DNA from 4 places in the Streptomyces sp. NPDC025651 genome. Region 3 is predicted to be linked to each of the others. Evidence: riboswitches for the same ligand, from Rfam matches in the RefSeq annotation. Region 3 holds a riboswitch; each other region holds the start of a gene.
The links. A riboswitch is a leader RNA that binds a small molecule or an ion and turns the genes downstream of it on or off. The one in region 3 is predicted to bind cobalamin.

Region 1 (4,169 bases), on a different contig from region 3:
GTTCGGCCGCTTCCCGCGCGCTCGGCACGCGTGGGGAGTGGATGTCGTAGACGCCGGGTCCCGCCTCGCGCGGGTAGCCGTGTGCGGCCAGTTCACGGGCGACCTGCATGTGGGAGCGGGCCGCCTCCAGGCTGATCACGTCGGCGTCGAGGTCGTCGATGGCCTGGACGATGTCCCCGAACTCGGCGTAACACATGTGGGTGTGGATCTGTGTGTCCGGGCGTACGCCGCCGGTGCTGAGCCGGAAGGCCTCCGTGGCCCACGCCAGATAGGCCGGGCGATCGGCAGCCCGCAGCGGCAGCGTCTCGCGCAGGGCGGGCTCGTCGACCTGGATCACCGAACTCCCGGACGCCTCCAGGTCGTTCACCTCGTCGCGCAGGGCGAGGGCGACCTGGCGCGCGGTGTCGCCGAGCGGCTGGTCGTCGCGGACGAAGGACCAAGCGAGCATGGTGACGGGACCGGTGAGCATGCCCTTGACCGGGCGGCCCGTCAGGGACTGGGCGTACGTCGTCCAGCGCACCGTCATGGGCTCCGGGCGGGAGATGTCGCCCGCGAGGATCGGCGGGCGGACGTAGCGCGTGCCGTAGGACTGGACCCAGCCGTGCTGCGTGGCGAGGTAGCCGGTGAGCTGTTCGGCGAAGTACTGGACCATGTCGTTGCGTTCGGCCTCGCCGTGCACGAGGACGTCCAGACCGGCCTTCTCCTGGAAGGAGATCACCTCCTGGATCTCGGCCCTGATGCGCTCCTCGTAGCCGGCCGTGTCGATCCGGCCCGCGCGCAGGTCGGCGCGGGCGGTGCGCAGTTCGCCGGTCTGCGGGAAGGACCCGATGGTCGTGGTCGGCAGCAGGGGCAGGCCGAGGTGGGCCCGCTGGGCCGCGGCCCGTTCGGCGTACGGCTGGGAGCGGCGGGCGTCGCCTTCGGTGACGGCGGCGGCGCGGTCCCGCACGGCGGGGTCGCGGGTGATCGGCGAGCCGGCGCGCGAAGCCAGGTCGGCGCGGTTGGCGGCCAGTTCGGCGGCGATCGTGTCGGTGCCCTGGGCAAGGCCCTTGGCGAGGGTGACGATCTCGGTGGTCTTCTGGCGGGCGAAGGCGAGCCAGCGCAGGATCTGCGGCTCGATGTCCCGCTCCGCCGTGGCGTCGAGGGGCACGTGCAGCAGGGAGCAGGACGCCGACACGTCGACCCGGTCGGCGAGGCCGAGCAGGGTGCCGAGGGTGGACAGGGACTTCTCCAGGTCGTTGACCCAGATGTTGCGGCCGTTGACCACGCCGGCGACCAGCCGCTTGTCGGGGAGTCCGCCGACTTCGGCCAGGGCGTCCAGGTTGGCGGTGCCGGCCTCGGTGAAGTCGAGAGCGAGGCCTTCGACCGGAGCCTTGGCGAGGACGGGCAGCGCGTCGCCGAGCCGCCCGAAGTACGTCGCCACCAGCAGCTTCGACCGGTCGGTGAGGGCGCCGAGGTCGCGGTAGGCGCGCGCGGCGGCGTTCAGTTCGGCCGGGGTGCGGTCCTGGACGAGGGCGGGCTCGTCCAGCTGGACCCACTCCGCGCCCGCCGCGCGCAGGTCGGCGAGGACCTCGGCGTACACCGGCAGGATCCGGTCCAGGAGGGTGAGCGGGTCGAAGTCGGCGGCGACGCCCGGGGCGGGTTTGGCGAGCAGGAGGTAGGTGACCGGGCCGACCAGGACGGGCCGTGCGGCCAGGCCGAGGGCGAGGGCCTCCCTGAGCTCGGCGACCTGCTTGGTGGAGTCGGCCGTGAACACCGTGTCCGGGCCCAACTCGGGGACGAGGTAGTGGTAGTTGGTGTCGAACCACTTGGTCATTTCCAGCGGCGCCACGTCCTGGGTGCCGCGGGCCATGGCGAAGTAGCCGTCCAGGGCGTCGGTGTCGACGGCGGCGCGGTGGCGCGCGGGGACGGCGCCCACCATGACGGTGGTGTCCAGGACGTGGTCGTAGTACGAGAAGTCCCCGGTGGGCACTTCGTGGATGCCGGCCTCGGCCAGCTGCCGCCAGTTGGCGCCGCGGAGTTCGGCGGCGGTCGTCCGGAGGGCGTCGGCGGTGACGCGGCCCTTCCAGTAGCCCTCGACGGCCTTCTTCAGTTCGCGGTTCTGGCCCTGGCGGGGGTAGCCGTACACGGTGGCCCGTGCTGCCGCGGCTGCGGTCTTGCCGGTCACGGAGATCTCCTTCGCGAGATGAATCCCTGAGATCCCGGCGACGGGACGAGAGCGCGAAGGGGTGACGAACCGGGCGGGTACGGCCTCGCGCGGCAAGGCGCGGTCGTCCGCCTGATATGTACGCCGACCCGCCCACGAGGTCACCGGGATGTCCGCGCACGGGTGGTCCGTGCACGGGCAGTTGGCAGGTCTTCGGACTCGCGGGCACGTCTCGTCGTACGAGACACCTAGTGGCCGTCGCTTCCCAGGTCCTGTCTGTCGGACCCAGTGCGTATGACGGCGGTCGTTCCCGCTCACCGCTGCGGGGCAGTCCCGGATTCCCACCGGGTTCCCTCTTGCGACGCCTCCCGCCTGGCTGACGGGGCGAACCAGCTGCGTGGATCAGCCTATCGGACATCGCCGCACGTGACGACGTCAGCTTGTGGCGTACGCGACGTCAGTCCTCGCCGTACGCATGGAATCCGCGTCCCGACTTCCGGCCCAACAGCCCTGCCTCCACCATCCGTTGCAGCAGTGGCGGCGGGGCGTACAGCGGTTCGCGGAACTCGTCGTACAGCGATTCGGCGATCGAGACGACGGTGTCCAGGCCGATCAGGTCCGCGAGCTTCAGCGGGCCCAGCGGGTGGGCGCAGCCCAGTTCCATGCCGGTGTCGATGTCCTCGGCGGTGGCGAAGCCGGACTCCGCCATGCGGATCGCCGACAGGAGGTACGGGATCAGCAGGGCGTTGACGACGAAGCCCGAGCGGTCGCGGGAGCGGATGACGCTCTTGCCCAGCGTCGCCGCGGCGAACTCCTCGGCGCGGCGGGCCGTTGCGGGCGCGGTGTGCAGGGAGGTGACGAGCTCCACCAGCGGCAGCACCGGCACGGGGTTGAAGAAGTGCAGGCCCACGACCCGGTCCGCGCGGGTGGTCGCCATGCCGAGCCGCATCACGGGGAGCGAGGAGGTGTTGGTCGCGAGGATCGCCTCCGGGTCCTCGACGATCTTGTCGAGGGCGGCGAAGACCTCGGTCTTGGCGTCCTGGTTCTCCACGACGGCCTCGACGACCAGCTGGCGGTCGGCCAGGTCCTCCAGACTGCCGGTGAACGTCATGCGGGCGAGCGCGCCGCGCGCCGCGTCCCCGGCCAGCTTGCCGCGCCGCACGGCGCGCTCCAGGGAGGCCTCGACCCGGTCGCGTGCCGCGAGGGCGGCCACGGCGTCCGCCTCGCACACCACGGTGTCCAGGCCCGCTCGCGCGCACACCTCGGCTATGCCCGCGCCCATCTGCCCGCCGCCGACCACGCCGACGCGTCGAATGCTCTCGCTCATGCCGGTGCCTCCGCCTGCCGCACGAGGTGCCGGGAGTAGGCATCGGGGGTGAAGAACAGCGGCAACTCGCCGCTGAGGGCGGTGTGTTCGAAGAGCGCGCGGATGTCGTCGAGGGGCGCCCACGGGTAGGCGGCGCCCAGGGCGGCGAGCTCGTCGTCGAGCAGACGCCGTACCGTTTCGCGGTCGATGACGCGGTGCCGCAGCCACTGCCAGACCTGCACGCGGGCGATCTCCGCGGTGGCCGCGTCCTCCATCAGCCCGTCCAGGGCGACGGCGCCCTGCCCGCGCAGCCAGGCGGCGAAGTAACCGAGCGCAACGGCGATGTTGGCGCGCACGCCCTCGGGGGTCGGCGGCCCGCTGACGCGCCGCACCGACAGCAGGTCCTGGGCCGTGACCTCCACGTCGTCCCTGCCCCGGTCGAGTTGGTGGGCTCTCGTGCCGAGGACGGCGTCGAAGACCTCCCGGCACACGGGCACCAGGCCGGGGTGGGCGACCCAGGAGCCGTCGAAGCCGTCCTCGGCCTCGCGCTCCTTGTCGAGCCGCACCTTCGCGAACACGGCCTCGTTGACGGCCGGGTCCCTGCCCGGCACGTGGGCGGCCATGCCGCCGATGGCATGGGCGCCGCGCCGGTGGCAGGTGCGCACGAGCAGTTCGGTGTAGGCGCGCATGAAGGGCGCGGCCATGGTGACCTTGGCGCGG
Region 2 (4,169 bases), on a different contig from region 3:
CTTGGACTCGGCGGCGCCGACGAAGCCGACCGGGATGCCGAGGACGGCGGCCGGACGCGGCGCGCCCTCCTCGATCATCTCCAGGAGGCGGAAGAGTGCGGTGGGCGCGTTGCCGATGGCGACGACGGAGCCTTCGAGGCGGTCGCGCCACAGTTCGAGGGCGGCGGCGCTGCGGGTGGTGCCCATGCGCTGCGCGAGGTCGGGCACGGACGGGTCGGCGAGCGTGCAGATCACGTCGTTGTCGGCGGGCAGCCGCTTGCGCGTGACGCCGCTCGCGACCATGTTCGCGTCGCACAGGATCGGCGCGCCGTCGCGCAGCGCCTTGCGGGCGTCGGCGATCACGCGCGGGCTGTAGGCGAGGTCGCGCACGAGGTCGACCATCCCGCAGGCGTGGATCATCCGCACCGCGACCTGGCTGACGTCGGCGGGCAGGCCGCCGAGGTCCGCCTCCGCGCGGATGGTGGCAAAGGACTCGCGGTAGATGGCCGCGCCGTCCTTCTCGTAGTCGAACACAGTGCTCTCGCTCATCTCGTGGCCGTTGTTGCCGTCGGTGCCGTCGGTGCCGTCGGTTTTGTGGTGGTACGTGCCGTGGTGACCTGCTCGGTCAGAGTGCCGCCGGTGACGGGCGCCCGGTCCTCGCCGGCCCTGCGCACCGTCACCTCGTAACTCCCGTCGCCGGTGGCGAGGACGTCGACCCAGTCGCCCCACGGGTGCCCGCAGCGCCGTTCGCAGCCGGACCAGTGGACGGGCAGGCCGCCGAGGCCGGGGACGGCGTCGGCACGGACGTCGGAGAGGGACTTGGCGCAGCCGGGGCGCCCCGTGCAGGCGCCGACGCCCAGCCAGGGCGAGTCGGCGTCGGTGATGTGCCCGGCGTCGGCGAGTACGGCGAGGCGCTCGCGGGCCGCGGCCTCGTCGGCGAAGCCGGGGACGACGAAGCCGCGCCACGGCGTGACGCGCAGTTCGTCGGCGGGCAGCGGCAGGAGCGCCCGCCACTGGGCGGCGGTGACGCGGCCGAGGGGGGCGTGGACGACGACGGCGTCGCCGACGACTCCGGGCACCTGCGGGGCGCTACGGCTGACGGACCACGGCTCGGCGCGCTCGGCGTCGATGCCCGCGCGCTCCAGTGCTCCGGCGAGGTCCACGCGCTGTTCGCGGGGCAGCTCCCACGCCCGCCAGGCGCCGTTGCCCGCGGCGGTCGCGGCGGCGAGGAAGGCGCCCGCGGCGGTGAGCGCGGCGCGGGGGGCGTCGGCCGCGGCGACCCGGAACGCCAGTCCCCCGATGCGGACGACCGCGGTGCCACCCGATTCTGCGATCAAGGTCACATCGCCGCCGAGCCCGACGACGTCCCCGCGCCCGTCGTCCAGGGCGAACAGGAAGCGCCCCGAGAGCTCCGCGGTCCACTCCTCGGAGCACAGGAGTCCGTCCAGCTCACGGGCCCACAACTGCACGTCGCCATGGCCGAGTCGGTCGATTCCCGCCAGCGGTGACGCCACCACGTTGCGGACGCGTTCGTGCCGTTCGGAGGGGAGCAGGCCCGCCCCCGAGAGCAGCGCGGAGAGGTCGCCGCCGCAGCTCTCGCCGAGGCCGCGCAGCTCGATGTTGCCGCGCGAGGTGATGCTGAGGCCGCCGTCCGCCAGACGCTCCGCGGCAGTGGCCAGGACCTCGGCCTGACGGGACGTCAGAAGACCGCCGGGCAGGCGGAGTCGGGCGAGGCGGCCGTCGTCGGCACGGTGCAGGCGCAGGGCTCCGGGGCAGGCGTCACCCCGGTCACGTATGGGAGGTTCGCCCTGTTTTGGGGATGTTGCTCGGGTGGGCGGCATGGCGGCGAGCATACCCACGCGGATCCGGCCGGTCGCCTCCCGAGACGGGCCGTCCTGGCAGGTGGCCGCACCGCCGACCGCGGGCAGGACTTACTATGCAGGCGGCGGACCGCCAGGTCCGTCGACGCCAGCGACGGCGTGGGTCCACCAGGACCCGAAGGAGGAAGCCCGGTGCGAATCCGGCGCGGTCCCGCCACTGTGAGCCCCACCGACGTGGGGTGAGCCAGGAACTCCTGCCGTCCATACGACCACCCGGGGCGCGGACACCCCGAGGAAGGCCTGCGCCCGCATGCTTCTGCTGCTGTCGACCTCCGACACCGACCTGCTCAGCGCCCGCGCGGCGGGAGGCCCGGTCGACTACCGGTTCGCCAACCCCTCCCGCCTGGCCCTCGACGAGCTGCCCGCGCTGCTCGACGGCGTCGACCTCGTCGTCGTACGCCTCCTGGGCGGCGTCCGCGCCTGGCAGGACGGCCTCGACCAGCTCACCGCGAGCGGCCTCCCGGTCGTCGTGCTCACCGGTGAACAGGCGCCCGACGCCCAGCTGATGGCCTCCTCGACCGTGCCCGTCGGCATCGCCGCCGAGGCGCACGCCTACCTCGCGCACGGCGGCCCCGCCAACCTGGAGCAGCTGGCCCGCTTCCTCTCCGACACCGTGCTGCTCACCGGCCACGGCTTCGAGCCGCCCGCGGCCGCCCCCTCCTGGGGCCCGCTGGAGCGTGCCGCCCGCGCCGACGGCACGGACGGCCCGACCGTGGCGGTGCTCTACTACCGCGCCCACCACATGAGCGGCAACACCGCGTTCGTGGACGCCCTGTGCGGCGCGATCGAGGACGCGGGCGCCCGGCCCCTGCCGCTGTACGTGGCCTCGCTGCGCGCCCCCGAGCCCGAGCTGATCGAGGAGCTGCGCGCCGCCGACGCCATCGTGACCACGGTCCTCGCGGCCGGCGGCACCAAGCCGGCCGAGGCCTCCGCGGGCGGTGACGACGAGTCGTGGGACGCGGGCGCGCTGACCGCCCTGGACGTGCCGATCCTGCAGGCGCTCTGCCTGACCGGGTCGCGCTCGGCCTGGGAGGAGAACGACGAGGGCGTCTCGCCGCTGGACGCCGCGAGCCAGATCGCCGTGCCGGAGTTCGACGGGCGCCTCATCACCGTCCCCTTCTCCTTCAAGGAGATCGACGAGGACGGCCTTCCCGCGTACGTCGCCGACGCCGAGCGCGCGGCCCGGGTCGCCGGAATCGCCGTGCGCCACGCACGCCTCAAGCACATCCCGGCCGCCGACAAGCGCCTCGCGCTCGTCCTGTCCGCCTACCCGACCAAGCACTCCCGCATCGGCAACGCGGTGGGCCTGGACACCCCCGCCTCCGCCGTGGCACTCCTGCGCAGGCTCATCGGCGAGGGCTACGACTTCGGGGCCACCGAGGAGATTCCCGGTCTCGTCTCCGGCGACGGCGACGAGCTGATCCGCGCGCTGATCGACGCGGGCGGCCACGACCAGGACTGGCTGACCGAGGAGCAGCTCGCCGCCAACCCGGTGCGCATCCCCGCCGCCGACTACAAGCGCTGGTACGCGACGCTCCCCGAGGAGCTGCGCGAGTCCGTCGAGCGGCACTGGGGCCCGCCGCCCGGCGAGATGTTCCTCGACAAGTCCCGGGTGGGCGACGGCGGCGACCCGGAGGGCGACATCGTGCTCGCCGCCCTGCGCCGCGGGAACCTCCTGATCCTCATCCAGCCGCCGCGCGGCTTCGGCGAGAACCCGATCGCGATCTACCACGACCCCGATCTGCCGCCCTCGCACCACTACTTGGCGGCCTACCGCTGGATCGCGGCGTCCGCGGCGGACGGCGGCTTCGGCGCCGACGCGATGATCCACCTCGGCAAGCACGGCAACCTGGAGTGGCTGCCGGGCAAGAACGCGGGCCTGTCGGCCGCCTGCGGCCCGGACGCCGCGCTCGGCGACCTCCCCCTCGTCTACCCCTTCCTGGTCAACGACCCGGGCGAGGGCACCCAGGCCAAGCGCCGCGTGCACGCCACGCTCATCGACCACCTGGTGCCGCCGATGGCGCGCGCCGACTCCTACGGAGACATCGCGCGCCTGGAGCAACTCCTCGACGAGTACGCCCAGATCAGCTCCATGGACCCGGCGAAGCTGCCGGCGATCCGCGCGCAGATCTGGACGCTCATCCAGGCCGCGAAGCTCGACCACGACCTGGGCCTCGAGGACCGCCCGGACGACGACGGCTTCGACGACTTCCTGCTGCACGTCGACGGCTGGCTCTGCGAGATCAAGGACGCCCAGATCCGCGACGGCCTGCACGTCCTCGGCCAGGCCCCCAAGGACACCGACCGCGT
Region 3 (4,169 bases):
GCAGCATGTCGAGCCCGGGTTCGAGCAGCGACACGTCGCCCCGGAACTTGTTCACCAGGTACCCGGCGACCAGCTCCTGGTCCTCGGCGGCGAGCAGCGCGGTCGTCCCGAAGAACGAGGCGAAGACCCCACCCCGGTCGATGTCCCCGACCACGAGCACGGGGAAGCGGGCGGCGCGCGCGATCCCCATGTTCACGATGTCGGTACGCCGCAGATTGATCTCGGCGGGACTGCCCGCGCCCTCACAGATCACGGCGTCATAGCTGCCCCGAAGCTCCTCCAGGCATCCCACGACGGTGTCGAGCAGCGCCGCCTGGCGCCCCCCGTGGTACCCGCGCGCGCTCATCTCGCCCACGGGCTTGCCCATGAGCACGACCTGACTCGACCGGTCGCTGCCCGGCTTGAGCAGCACGGGATTCATCAGCGCGCTCGGCTCGACGCGGGCGGCCTGCGCCTGCATGGCCTGCGCCCGCCCGATCTCGGCCCCTTCGCGCGTGACGAAGGAGTTGAGGGACATGTTCTGCGCCTTGAACGGCGCGACGGACACACCCTTGCGGGCCAGCCACCGGCAGATGCCGGCGGTGACCACACTCTTCCCGGCGTCAGAGGTGGTCCCGGCGACCAGAAGTCCGCCACTCATGCGTCTCTCCGTTTCCGCCGGGCGGCCGCCACCGCGACCCCCAGCGCCAGCCAGCCGACCCGCCGAGAGAGCCGCACGGCCCGCTCGATGTCCCCGACCCGTACGTCCCGTCCCAAGGCGCCGTTGAGGACGGGGCGATGCTCCACCCGCCCCGCGTACGAGAGGGTCCCACCCAGCCGTACGCCCAACGCCCCCGCGAAGGACGCCTCGACGGGCCCCGCGTTGGGGCTGGGGTGCTTGTGCGCATCCGCACGCCAGGCCCGCACCGCCCCCGAGGGCGAATCCCCCGCGAGAACGGCCAGCACGGCGGTGAGCCGCGCCCCCGGCCACCCCAAGACGTCGTCGGCGCGGGCGGAAGCCCACCCGTACCGCCGGTACTTGGGCGACTTGTGTCCGACCATCGCGTCGAGCGTGTTGACGGCGCGGAAGGCGACGAGTCCCGGCACCCCGCCGACGGCCCCCCACACCAGCGCCCCCACCACGGCGTCGGACGTGTTCTCGGCGACGGACTCGACCACGGCCCGCGCGATCCCGTCCGCGTCGAGCGCCTGAGGATCCCGCCCGCACAGATGCGGCAGCCGCTCCCGCGCGACCTCGACGTCCCCGGCCTCGAGGGCGCCGCCGATGGCCCGCGCCTCACGCCCGAGCGAGGTCCCGCCGACCACGGCCCAGGTCGCGGCGGCGGTCAGCGCGACGGATCCGGCACGTGAGCGGCGTACGAGAGAAGAAGCGAGGGCGGCGGCACCCGCCGCACCCCCGGCACACACCACGGCGTGCAGCGCGCCCCACCCGCGGTGGTCGCGCCACAGCACCCGCTCGACGGCACCCGCCGCACGCCCGAACGCGGCGACCGGATGTCCCCGGCGGGGATCGCCGAGCAGCAGGTCGCCGATGAGGCCGACGGCGGCGCCGTACGCGAAGTCGCGATCGGCACTCATGGGCTCAGCCCGCAGCCGTACTGAGGAGAGAACTCGTACTCAGGAAGGGGAACGGCACCGGGCGGCCGAGCATGGCGATGTGTCCTCACTCAGGGTGTCCGCGCCCTGGTTCGACGTGATGCGGCGGCGAGAGTTCCTGGCTTGCGGGGAGCGTCTCCCCGATGACAGTGGCGGGACCGCGCCGGATTCGCACCGGCTTCCTCTTCTGCCGCCGTAGTTGGCCCCGGCAGTCCACCACGCCCCGCGAACGCCCGTCAACTCGCCGTTGACCTGCGGCGGGAGAGTGTGCGGAGCCCCACACACGGCAGTGGGGCGCGAGGCGTTCGCACGCCCCGCGCCCCACCGAAGACTCCGGTCGTCAGGCGACGATCAGATAGATCCCGTACGCGACGGCCGCCGCGCACAGCGCGAAGCAGGCGTACGCGCCGGTGCGGGCCAGGGCCGCGGAGCCGCCGCCGGAGGCCGACGCCGTCTCCTGCTTCGAGAGGCCGACGATGCCGAGGGTGAACAGGCCCACCAGGGCCACCGTCACCGCGAGGCTGACTCCGAAGACGGAGCCGAGAGCTGCCCAGTCGATGCTCATGCTGATCTGTCCTTACACCGTCGCGGGCCTGGCGGGGTCCGCCATGGCGCCGGTCGTGGTCGTGGTCGGGGCCGTGGCGGCCTTGACCGGGTCGTCGGAGGCGGCGCCCGCGGTCGCCATCGCGCCCGCCGGGGGCGGCGTCACGGCGGCGATGGCGGTGGTCACGACGCCCGCGGGCTCGGCGCCCTTGGTGTCGTCGTGGCGGATCTCGTCGTCGGTGACGTTGGTGTGGTCGATCGCGTTGCGCCGCGAGAGCGCCCAGATCACGGCCGAGCCGCCGACCAGGATCGCGGCGGTGACCGCGATGCCCCAGGAGCCCTGCTTGGTGAGGAACTCGGCGCCCGCGCCGACCAGACCGGCGGCCGGCAGGGTCAGGCCCCACGCCACGAACATCCGGGTCGCGGTCGACCAGCGGACGACGCCGCCCTTGCGGCCGAGGCCCGCGCCCATCACGGCGCCGGAGCAGGACTGGGTGGTGGAGAGCGAGAAGCCCAGGTGCGAGGAGGCCAGGATGACCGTCGCGGCGCTGGTCTGGGCGGCGAAGCCCTGCTGCGGCTGGAGGTCGGTGAGGCCCTTGCCCATGGTGCGGATGATGCGCCAGCCGCCGAGGTAGGTGCCGAGCGCGATGGCCACGCCGGCCGAGACGATGACCCACATCGGGGGGTTCGCGCCGGGGTTGAGGACACCGCCGGTGACCAGGGCGAGCGTGATGATGCCCATGGTCTTCTGCGCGTCGTTCGTGCCGTGGGCGAGCGAGACGAGGCCCGCGGAGGCGATCTGGCCCGCGCGGTAGCCCTTGGCGGTCGCCTTGGTGTCGGTGTTGCGGCCGATGCGGTACGTCAGGCGCGTGGCCAGCATCGCGGCGAGACCCGCCACGAGGGGCGCCGCTATGGCGGGCAGCAGGACCTTGGTGACGACCGTGCCGCCGTTGATCGACGACCAGCCCATCGACATGACCGCGGCGCCGATGAGGCCGCCGAAGAGAGCGTGGGAGGAGCTGGAGGGCAGGCCCACCAGCCAGGTCAGCAGATTCCAGAGGATCGCGCCGACGAGCGCGGCGAAGATGACCTCTGTCTTGAGGCCGTCCTCGTTGACGATGCCGCCGGAGATCGTCTTGGCGACTTCGACGGAGAGGAAGGCGCCGACGAGGTTGAGCACGGCGGACATGGCCACCGCCGTCTTGGGCTTCAGAGCGCCGGTCGAGATGGTCGTCGCCATCGCGTTGGCAGTGTCGTGGAAACCGTTCGTGAAATCGAACACGAGAGCGGTAACGATCACGATCCCGAGGAGAAGCGTGATGTGTTCCATTTACCCAGGCTTCTGTTGGACGTCAGTGGCATGTGGAACGTAGGCAACCTGGGTGAACGGAAAGTGAACTGGGTCGGGCCGTGCAGTGACCCGAAGCGGAGCGCCGTCACTCCGCATTCATCAGGTGCCTGACGAAGATCGTACGGAGTGACGGCGCGGGGCCCGGAATCTGGGCGGAGTGTCGGCCTCCGCCCTGCTGCGCCTACCCCCGGGCGAACCGCTTCAACTGGTTCGTCGAGCCGTTGAAGAGATTCTGGTCACCCGGCAGTCCGCCGCCGTTGTCGTACTGCCAGAACGTCCAGTACGACCAGCCCCTGGGCAGCGACCCGGTCGACGACGACCAGCGCGCGAGCCACAGGGCGTGGTTCGACGCGAAGGCCCGGCTGCCGCCGGTGCAGTCGTTCCACCACTTGGTGGTCGTGTAGATCACCGGGCGGCGGCCCGTCTGCCGCTTGACCTCGTTGCTGAAGGACTGGATCCAGTTGACCATCCTGGTCCTGCCGAGCCCGTAGCACTTCTTCTTGCCGTACGGGTTGTGCTCGATGTCCAGCGCGGGCGGCAGCGTCCGGCCGTCGGCGCTCCAGCGGCCCCCGTGGTTCATGAAGTACGCGGCCTGAGTCCTGCCGGAGGACTTGTGCGGCAGCGCGAAGTGGTACGCGCCGCGGATCAGGCCGGCGTCGCGGGAGCCGTTGTACTGCTG
Region 4 (4,169 bases), on a different contig from region 3:
CCCAGGCCGGCAGCGGGCCGTTGCGCTCGGCGAGGTCCGCGGACGCCTCGTACGACGCGAGCATGATGCGCTCGGCGATGCGCGTCGAGAGGGCGCGGGCCTCGGGGGAGTCGAAGGGCAGCTTCAGCTGGAAGAAGACGTCCTGCAGACCCATGGCGCCCAGGCCCACCGGACGCCACTTGGCGTTGGAGCGCCCGGCCTGCTCGGTCGGGTAGAAGTTGATGTCCACGACGCGGTCGAGGAAGGTCACCGCGGTGCGGACGGTCTCGTCGAGCCGCTCCCAGTCGATGTCCCCGTCGACCACGAAGGCGCCGAGGTTGACCGAGCCGAGGTTGCAGACGGCCGTCTCCCCGTCGTCCGTCACCTCCAGGATCTCCGTGCAGAGGTTGGAGGAGTGGACGGTGTGGCCGGGCTCCGCGGTCTGGTTGGCGGTGCGGTTGGCGGCGTCCTTGAAGGTCATCCAGCCGTTGCCGGTCTGCGCGAGGGTGCGCATCATGCGGCCGTACAGGTCGCGGGCCGGCATGGACTTCTTGGCGAGCCCGGCGGCCTCGGCCCTGCGGTAGGCGGCGTCGAACTCCTCGCCCCACAGGTCGACGAGCTCGGGCACGTCGGCCGGCGAGAACAGCGACCAGTCCTGGTCGGCGGCGACCCGGCGCATGAACTCGTCGGGGATCCAGTGCGCCAGGTTGAGGTTGTGGGTGCGGCGCGCGTCCTCACCGGTGTTGTCGCGCAGCTCCAGGAACTCCTCGATGTCGGAGTGCCAGGTCTCCAGGTAGACCGCGGCGGCGCCCTTGCGGCGCCCGCCCTGGTTCACGGCGGCGACCGAGGCGTCCAGGGTCTTCAGGAACGGCACGATGCCGTTGGAGTGCCCGTTCGTGCCGCGGATCAGCGAGCCTCTGGAACGGATGCGGGAGTACGAGAGCCCGATGCCGCCCGCGTGCTTGGACAGGCGTGCGACCTGGTGGTAGCGGTCGTAGATCGAGTCGAGCTCGTCCAGCGGGGAGTCGAGGAGGTAGCAGGAGGACATCTGCGGGTGCCGGGTGCCGGAGTTGAACAGCGTCGGCGAGGACGGCAGGTAGTCCAGGCGGCTCATCAGGCCGTACAGCGCGGCGACTTCGTCCACGGCGCGGGCGCTCCCGTCCTCCGCGAGGCCGCTCGCCACGCGCAGCATGAAGTGCTGCGGGGTCTCGATGACCTGCCGGGTGATCGGGTGGCGCAGGAGGTAGCGGCTGTGCAGGGTGCGCAGGCCGAAGTAGCCGAAGCGGAAGTCGGCGCCGTCCGCGAGCGCGTTGTCCACCAGGGCGTCGAGGCGGGCCGCGTGCTCGGTCACGAAGGACGCGGTGCGGTCGGCGATCAGGCCCTCGCGGTGGCCGACCGCGATGGAGTCGGTGAAGGAGCGCACGCCCTGCGTGGCCGCCTCCTCGCGGATGCCGATCGACAGGAGCCTCGCGGCGAGCTTCGAGTACGCCGGGTCCTCGGAGATGAGCCCCGCGGCCGCCTCGGTGGCGAGCTCCCGCAGCTCCGCCTCGTCGGCGTTCGCCGACCGGCCGCGCAGCGCGGCGGCGGCGACCCGTCCCGGGTCGGCGTCGGGGAGGTCGGCGGTGAGGTCGGTCAGGGTGCGCAGCAGCGCGGTCCCTGGCCCGTCGGTACCCTCGTCGGTCGGCGCGGTCTTCGCTGACGCAGGTTCGGCAGGCGCGATGGTCACGTGGCTCTCCCTCGCTCGGCTCTGGGCCTGGGGAGGGGGACGGCACACACGGGCGCACCCGGGCAGGGCGGCTCACCGCGTCCACCGGCCCATTCCACGAGGCCCGGACGGTCGGCGCCCGGGCCGGGCGGCTCGGGCGCACTGTCGGCAGGTCCTCGGACTTGCGGGTACGACAAAGACGTACACATACACCGTTGCGGGACAGTTCCGGACTTGCACCGGATTCCCCTGCGACGACAGCGAGCACGAGCATACATCTTGTGCCGGGTTTCTGAAGCAGGCCCACATCTTGTGTCGGTCGCGAGGGGCCGCCCGCCCGGTGCGGGCCACGGAACGTCAACTCCCGTACACACGGCGAAGGGCCGCCGGATCCTCCCGGCGGCCCTTCGGCGGTGGTGCGAGGTCAGTGGCCGGAGCCCGCGCCCACCGTGGGGAGCTCGACCGAGACGCCCTTGTCGCCCGCGTCCGCGGTGTAGTCCTCGGGGGAGGTCTCGTCGACGCCCTCGGGGGCCTTCAGCGCCTTCAGGACGAAGGTGAGGACCACCGTCACGATCACGTTCAGGACGAACGCGGTCAGGCCGATGTAGCCGATCTCACCGATGCCGGGGATGGTGTCGGAGGAGCCGCCGAAGTGCTTCTGCGTGGGCGAGGCGACGCCGTACGCGGCCAGTGTGCCGTAGACCATGCCGACCGCCCATCCGGCGAGCAGCGCCCAGCGGTGGAACCACCGGGTGAACAGGCCGCCGACCAGCGCGGGCATCGTCTGCAGGATCCAGATGCCGCCCAGGAGCTGGAAGTTGATCGCGACCGTCTTGTCCATGCCGAGGACGAAGACGAGGGCGCCCACCTTCACCATCAGCGAGACCAGCTTGGAGATCTTGGTCTCCTGCTCGGGCGTCGCGTCGGGCTTGATGAAGTCCTTGTAAATGTTGCGGGTGAACAGGTTCGCGGCCGCGATGGACATGATGGCGGCGGGCACGAGCGCGCCGATGCCGATCGCGGCGAAGGCCACGCCCGTGAACCAGTCGGGGAACATGTCCTCGAAGAGCTGCGGGATCGCCAGCTGGCCGTTGTCGACCTTGACCCCGGCCGCGATCGCCATGAAGCCGAGCAGCGCGAGCAGGCCCAGCATCAGCGAGTACAGCGGCAGGATCGTGGTGTTGCGGCGGATCACGTTGCGGTTCTTCGAGGAGAGCGTCGCGGTGATCGAGTGCGGGTACATGAACAGCGCGAGGGCCGAGCCGAGCGCGAGCGTCGCGTACGTCCACTGCCCGGCCTCGGGCGGCGCGAGGGCGCCGCGCGGCTTGCCGGTGTCCTCGTTGACCACGCCGAACGCCTCGCCCGCCTTGGCGAAGATGTCGTCGAAGCCGCCCAGCTTGATCGGGATGTAGATGATCGCGACGGCGATGACGAGATAGATCAGGCCGTCCTTCACGAACGCGATCAGGGCGGGCGCGCGCAGGCCCGACGAGTACGTGTACGCGGCAAGCACGGCGAACGCGATCAGCAGCGGCAGGTCCTTGATGAACCAGTTGGTGTCGGGGCCGCCGCCGATGCCCATGACGTCCAGGACGGCCTGGATGCCGACCAGTTGGAGCGCGATGTAGGGCATCGTGGCGAGGATGCCGGTGACCGCGACCGCGAGGGAGAGCCCCTTGGAGCCGAAGCGCCCGCGCACGAAGTCGGAGGTGGTCACGTAGCCGTGCTTGTGCGAGACCGACCACAGGCGCGGCAGGAAGGTGAAGATCAGCGGGTAGACGAGGATCGTGTACGGCACGGCGAAGAAGCCGGCCGCGCCCGCCGCGTAGATGGCCGCGGGGACGGCCACGAAGGTGTACGCGGTGTAGAGGTCGCCGCCGAGCAGGAACCAGGTGACCCAGGTGCCGAACGACCGTCCGCCCAGGCCCCATTCGTCCAGGCTCTGGTCGTTCTCGGCCTTGCGCCAGCGGGCGGCGAGGAAGCCCATGACGGTGACCGCGACGAAGAAGAATATGAAGACGCCGAGCGCGACGCCGTTGACCCCGTCGTTCATGACCGCGCACCTTCCTTGCGGGCGCGCTGGTCACGCTGCCACAGCTTGTAGGCGGTCATCGTGAGCGCCGTCGAGATGAGCACCCACAGCATCTGGTACCAGTAGAAGAACGGGATGCCTATGAAGGTCGGTTCGATCTTCGCGTACGAACTCACCCAGAGCATTGCCACGAAGGGTGCGACAAGGCAGGCTGCGATGACCACACGGACCGGCGTGACCACCGGTCTGTTCACTTCAGGCGCATCTGACATATCGCGGCTCCGTTCCCTCACTCATCCCATGCTTAACGTGCGGGAAATCTAAGCCACGGTCTCGCGGTTTGGAACCCCTGTCCGGATAACGGACAGGGGTGGGCAGGGCGAGTTGCCTGCTCAGCAGCAGCGGAAGCCCTGCCTCGGGTCCGACTCCGCCTGTTCCGTCCGCATCCGTTCA

Region 1: another riboswitch for cobalamin. It lies ahead of metE (5-methyltetrahydropteroyltriglutamate--homocysteine S-methyltransferase); the one in region 3 lies ahead of ACZ4D5_RS07650 (cobalamin biosynthesis protein).
Region 2: another riboswitch for cobalamin. It lies ahead of cobN (cobaltochelatase subunit CobN); the one in region 3 lies ahead of ACZ4D5_RS07650 (cobalamin biosynthesis protein).
Region 4: another riboswitch for cobalamin. It lies ahead of ACZ4D5_RS20345 (ribonucleoside-diphosphate reductase subunit alpha); the one in region 3 lies ahead of ACZ4D5_RS07650 (cobalamin biosynthesis protein).

The regions. Positions count from the first base shown of each region.
Region 1 covers NZ_JBVHLZ010000003.1:135,821-139,989, forward strand. The annotation lists gene metE (5-methyltetrahydropteroyltriglutamate--homocysteine S-methyltransferase) at 1-2,164, opposite strand, end outside; cobalamin riboswitch at 2,331-2,552, opposite strand; gene ACZ4D5_RS12865 (3-hydroxybutyryl-CoA dehydrogenase) at 2,601-3,470, opposite strand; gene aceB (malate synthase A) at 3,467-4,169, opposite strand, start outside.
Region 2 covers NZ_JBVHLZ010000017.1:118,298-122,466, reverse strand. The annotation lists gene ACZ4D5_RS39790 (precorrin-8X methylmutase) at 1-528, opposite strand, end outside; gene ACZ4D5_RS39785 (cobalamin biosynthesis protein CobG) at 525-1,820, opposite strand; cobalamin riboswitch at 1,941-2,072, shown strand; gene cobN (cobaltochelatase subunit CobN) at 2,110-4,169, shown strand, end outside.
Region 3 covers NZ_JBVHLZ010000001.1:1,640,670-1,644,838, forward strand. The annotation lists gene ACZ4D5_RS07645 (cobyric acid synthase) at 1-640, opposite strand, end outside; gene ACZ4D5_RS07650 (cobalamin biosynthesis protein) at 637-1,578, opposite strand; cobalamin riboswitch at 1,687-1,829, opposite strand; gene ACZ4D5_RS07655 (hypothetical protein) at 1,937-2,161, opposite strand; gene ACZ4D5_RS07660 (inorganic phosphate transporter) at 2,174-3,469, opposite strand; gene ACZ4D5_RS07665 (lysozyme) at 3,672-4,169, opposite strand, start outside.
Region 4 covers NZ_JBVHLZ010000005.1:215,938-220,106, forward strand. The annotation lists gene ACZ4D5_RS20345 (ribonucleoside-diphosphate reductase subunit alpha) at 1-1,705, opposite strand, end outside; cobalamin riboswitch at 1,835-1,958, opposite strand; gene mctP (monocarboxylate uptake permease MctP) at 2,109-3,737, opposite strand; gene ACZ4D5_RS20355 (DUF3311 domain-containing protein) at 3,734-3,988, opposite strand; gene ACZ4D5_RS20360 (CstA-like transporter-associated (seleno)protein) at 4,109-4,169, opposite strand, start outside.